DNA from 2 places in the Variovorax sp. AB1(2024) genome. Region 1 is predicted to be linked to the other one. Evidence: riboswitches for the same ligand, from Rfam matches in the RefSeq annotation. Region 1 holds a riboswitch; the other holds the start of a gene.

What was found. A riboswitch is a leader RNA that binds a small molecule or an ion and turns the genes downstream of it on or off. The one in region 1 is predicted to bind glycine.
Region 2: linked by a shared signal. The riboswitch ahead of WIX39_RS07895 (D-amino acid dehydrogenase) and the one ahead of gcvT (glycine cleavage system aminomethyltransferase GcvT) in region 1 are both predicted to bind glycine.

What each region holds. Positions count from the first base shown of each region.
Region 1 is NZ_JBBHKP020000001.1:4,507,711-4,510,167, forward strand. Features, by position in the region: gene WIX39_RS21090 (MFS transporter) at 1-430, shown strand, start outside; gene WIX39_RS21095 (PaaI family thioesterase) at 427-987, shown strand; glycine riboswitch at 1,171-1,261, shown strand; glycine riboswitch at 1,274-1,386, shown strand; gene gcvT (glycine cleavage system aminomethyltransferase GcvT) at 1,432-2,457, shown strand, end outside.
Region 2 is NZ_JBBHKP020000001.1:1,680,858-1,683,314, reverse strand. Features, by position in the region: gene rfbB (dTDP-glucose 4,6-dehydratase) at 1-723, opposite strand, end outside; glycine riboswitch at 849-952, shown strand; glycine riboswitch at 970-1,077, shown strand; gene WIX39_RS07895 (D-amino acid dehydrogenase) at 1,171-2,457, shown strand, end outside.

The sequences.
Region 1 (2,457 bases):
TGCCGGGAATCTCATCGGTGGACGGCTCGGCGATTTCCTCAAAACACCCGTACGTGCACTGCAGTACTTTCTTTGTGTGCATCTCGCTTCTTTGCTCCTGATGAGTCTGGCCGTGTTCAGCGGCCCTCCCTTGGGGGTGTGGCTCTTCCCGGTTGCCGTCGCCATCTTTGCGGCATCCGGCTGGGCATGCACGCCCCCGCAGGCTTCTCGTCTTGTGGCTCTGAGCCCGCCACACGCCGTACAGGTGATCGCACTCAACACCATGGCCACCTACTTTGGCATGGCTGCAGGAGCTGCACTGGGAGGACTCTTCTCGGCAAGCGGCAACCTGCTTTTCATTCCCCTGGCTGGCGCGGCAGCTCAATGCATCGCCATCTGGATGCTGACCGCTCGCGAAGAAGAGACGTTCATGAAGGCTACACACGAATGACACCCCACGACAACCGACGGAGCGACCTGATGTTTGATGTTGAACTGTTGGTGCGCGAGCGCGATCGCCCGGCGGACTTCCCCGGCCTGGAGACAAAGACGAGATACCGCAAGGTATTGAATGAAGTGGTAGATGGCACCGACATCGCCCCGACTCCGATCGCGACGATTGGCCTTCCCTTTGCCACGCCGTGCGTTGCGCGCTGGGAGTACGGGCGGCTTTACGGTGTCTACACGCCGCCTTTGCATGCCGCAATGCCCACCGGCAACATCTTTGGCGGCTACCTCACAGGCCTGGTCGACCAGTGGGCCGGACTCGCTACGTATTCGGTCATACCCGACCGGCTGCAGGTGCTCACCGTCAACATGAACATGGACTTCAAGACCCCGGCCGTGATCATGGAAACCCGGCTGCAGGCCAGCGTGACGACATTGACGGAAAGAAAAGCAATTGTCCAGGTGCTCGCCTGGCAGGCTGACATCCTTCTCTTCGAGGCGATGGTGGTCGAAGTCCTGGCGCCTTGGCGCGTCAAGCCCCCGGCTGAGGTCGCGCGCTGACCGGAACCGCAGAGCCTTCCTCGATCGGTCGCACCAGCAGCGTGCCTTGTGCGCGGGGCGCCGGGTGCTCCCCGCAGCGAAATAAAGGAGGAGCCCGAAGGGCGGGGGACATTCGCGGAGGGGAGCACCCGGTGGCCTGCGCACACGCCCTGAACACAGCTCTCCCTTCCGTATCAACTACACTCGGCGGGGTCAGGAGAGAGCCCCGCCAGCCGGGGCCGCCGAAGGCGCAGGGGTTTCCCGAACGCTCAGGCAAAAGGACTGACAAGGCGCCGGCGAACACCGGCGTTTCCTTGCTGGAGAGAGGCCGCCGTACCGCAAACGGCGCAGCGGCCCACCGAAGGAGCAAACCCCGATCGTGGGGCGAATCTCTCAGGTAAAGCGGACAGCAGGGGTGGCCCATGGCTTGCGTCATGGATTTTGTCTGCCCCTTTGGAGTGCCCCGTGGCCGCTTCCTCCGCACCCGCTACCGAACTTCTCAAGACGCCGCTGCACGACCTTCACGTGGAGCTCGGCGCCCGCATGGTGCCCTTCGCCGGCTATTCCATGCCGGTGCAGTACCCCGCCGGCCTCATGGCCGAACACAAGCACACGCGCGATGCGGCCGGCCTGTTCGACATCTCCCACATGGGCCAGCTTCGCCTCGTCGGCCCCGACGCCGCGGCCGCCTTCGAAACCCTGATGCCCGTCGACGTGATCGACCTGCCCGCCGGCAAGCAGCGCTACGGCCTGCTGCTGAACGACGAAGGCGGCATCCTCGACGACCTGATGTTCTTCAACGAAGGCCACGGCTCGCTCTTCGTGATAGTCAACGGCGCCTGCAAGGTGGCCGACATCGCCCACATCCAGCAGAAGATCGGCTCCCGCTGCGAAGTGCAGCCCTTGCCCGACCACGCCCTGCTCGCGCTGCAGGGCCCCAAGGCCGCCGCCACGCTGGCGCGGCTGTCGCCCGGCATCGAGCGCTTCGTGTTCATGACGGGCGGCGCGGTTCAGATCGGCGGCATTCCCGCCTTCGTCACCCGCAGCGGCTACACCGGCGAAGACGGCTTCGAGATCTCGGTGGCCGCGAAGGACGCCGAGCCGCTGGCCCGCCTGCTGCTGGCCCAGCCCGAGGTCAAGCCCATCGGCCTGGGCGCGCGCAATTCGCTGCGGCTCGAAGCCGGCCTGTGCCTGTACGGCAACGACATCGACACCACCACCACGCCGGTCGAGGCTTCGCTCAACTGGGCGATGCAGAAGGTGCGCCGCGCGGGCGGCGCGCGCGAAGGCGGCTTCCCCGGCGCCGCGAAGATCCTCGCGCAGCTCGCCGCCGCCACGGCGGGCACCGCCGGCCACACCGACCACGACACGCTGAAGCGCAAGCGCGTCGGCCTCGTGGCGCTGGAGCGCATTCCGGTGCGCGACGGCACGGTGCTGCAGTCATTCGAAGGCCAGGACATCGGCATCGTCACCAGCGGGCTGCTCGGCCCC
Region 2 (2,457 bases), 2.8 Mb from region 1:
GCCGGCCTCGAGCACGCGGCGAATGGCGCTGCAGTGGTCCTTCACGTACAGCCAGTCGCGCACCTGCATGCCGTCGCCGTACACGGGCAGCGGCTTGCCGGCCAGCGCGTTGACGATCATCAGCGGGATGAGCTTCTCGGGGAAGTGGAACGGGCCGTAGTTGTTGGAGCAGTTGGTGGTGAGCACCGGCAGGCCGTAGGTGTGGTGCCACGCGCGCACGAGGTGATCGCTGGCGGCCTTGCTGGCCGAGTACGGGCTGTTGGGCTCGTACTTGTTCTCTTCGGTGAAGGCCGGGTCTGTCTTCGAAAGCGAGCCGTAGACCTCGTCCGTCGACACATGCAGGAAGCGGAAGGCCGATTTCTGCTCGGCCGGCAGCGCGCTCCAGTAGCCGCGCACCGATTCGAGCAGGCGGAAGCTGCCGAGCACGTTGGTCTGCACGAAGTCTTCGGGACCGTGGATCGAGCGGTCCACATGCGACTCGGCGGCAAAGTTGACCACGGCGCGCGGCTTGTGCTCGGCCAGCAGGCGGTCGACCAGGGCGCTGTCGCCGATGTCGCCCTGCACGAAGATGTGCCGTGGGTTGTTCTTGAGCGATGCGAGCGTCTCGAGGTTGCCGGCGTAGGTCAGCTTGTCGAGGTTCACGACAGGCTCGTCGCTGCTCGCGATCCAGTCGAGTACGAAATTGGCGCCAATGAAGCCAGCGCCGCCGGTAACCAAGATCATGGGGTCCCCTGAAGTTGAAAGTCATCGCCGTGTCGCAATGAACCTTAACGTTCGATTATCCCATTGGGCCAATTGGCGGAAACACAAGACGTTACCGTTCTGCCCTCGGCGTGTTTACAATCGTTCGCGATACCGCAGGAGAGCGGGCCACCCCGGTGGCCCTACCGAAGGCGCAAACTCCCATAAACGCTCAGGTCGGCCCGACGAAGTCTTGGATTTCGGCAAGGGGTCAGTACTGCATCAACTGAAACGCCGTCTGGAGAGACGCCACTTCACGTGGCGCACCGAAGGAGCAAATTCGTTGCAATGGCGCAACGAATGAATCTCTCAGGTACCGAGGACAGGGGGAGCGGCAACTTGGACAGCGGTCGTCCGGTTGCTTGCTATTAATTCAATAGTATTCATCCTCGCCCGCCGTTCAAGCGCAGCACCTCAAAGGTACTTGAAATGCGCGTGATCGTTCTTGGCGCCGGCCTGCTCGGCGTGACCTCGGCTTACTACCTCCAGCAACTCGGCCACGAAGTGACCGTGATCGACCGGCAGGCCACCCCGGCCGCCGAAACCAGCTTCGCCAATGGCGGGCAGATTTCCGTCAGCCATGCCGAACCCTGGGCCAACCCCAGCGCGCCGCTCAAGGTGCTGCAGTGGCTGGGCAAGGAAGACGCCCCGCTGCTGTTCCGCATCCGCGCCGACATGCGCCAGTGGCTGTGGGGCCTGCAGTTCCTGCGCGAATGCACGCCGGCGCGCACCCGCCACAACATCGAGCAGATCGTGCGTCTTGGCACATACAGCCGCTCGATGTTGCAACAGTTGCGCCGCGACACCGGCATCGCCTACGACCAGCGCACCCAGGGCATCCTGCACTTCTATACGACGCAGAAGGAATTCGACGGCGCCCTCGCGCCCGCCGAGCAGATGCGCGCGCTGGGCTGCGAACGCCAGGTCATCTCCGCCGATGAGGCCGTGAGGATTGAGCCCGCCCTCGCGCACATCCGCCCCAAGCTGGCCGGCGCCACCTACACGGCCGAGGACGAATCCGGCGATGCCAACCGCTTCGCGCGCGAACTGTCCCGGCTCGCGGCCGAAGCCGGCGTGAAATTCCTCATGAGCCACACCGTCACCGCCCTGCGCGAGGCCGGCGGCAGCATCGACCACGTGGAGGTCACCGATGCCGAAGGCCGCTTCCAGCGCATTCGCGGCGACGCCTTCGTGATGGCGATGGGCTCGCTGAGCCCGTTGCTCGCCGCGCCGCTGGGCATCCGCCTGCCGATCTATCCGGCCAAGGGCTATTCGGTCACGCTGCCCGTCAAGGACGCCTCCAAAGCGCATCAGGTCTCGCTGACCGACGACGAATTCAAGCTCGTGTTCTCGCGCTACACCTCGGAGTCCGGCGACCGCCTGCGCATCGCGGGCACGGCCGAACTCAACGGTTACGACCGCGACCTGAACCGCGTGCGCTGCGAAGCCATCGTGCGCCGTGTCGAAGAGCTGTTCCCCGGCGCCGGCGACACCACGCAGGCCCAGTTCTGGACCGGCCTGCGCCCCGCCACGCCAAGCAACGTGCCGCTGATCGGCAAGACGAAGCTCGCCAACCTGTTCCTCAACACCGGCCACGGCACGCTCGGCTGGACGCATGCCTGCGGCTCCGGCAAGTCGATCGCGCGCATCGTGAGCGGGCTGGCGCCGGAGGTGGATTTCGCGTTCATGGGAATGCCGGCGCCGCAGCCGCGCATG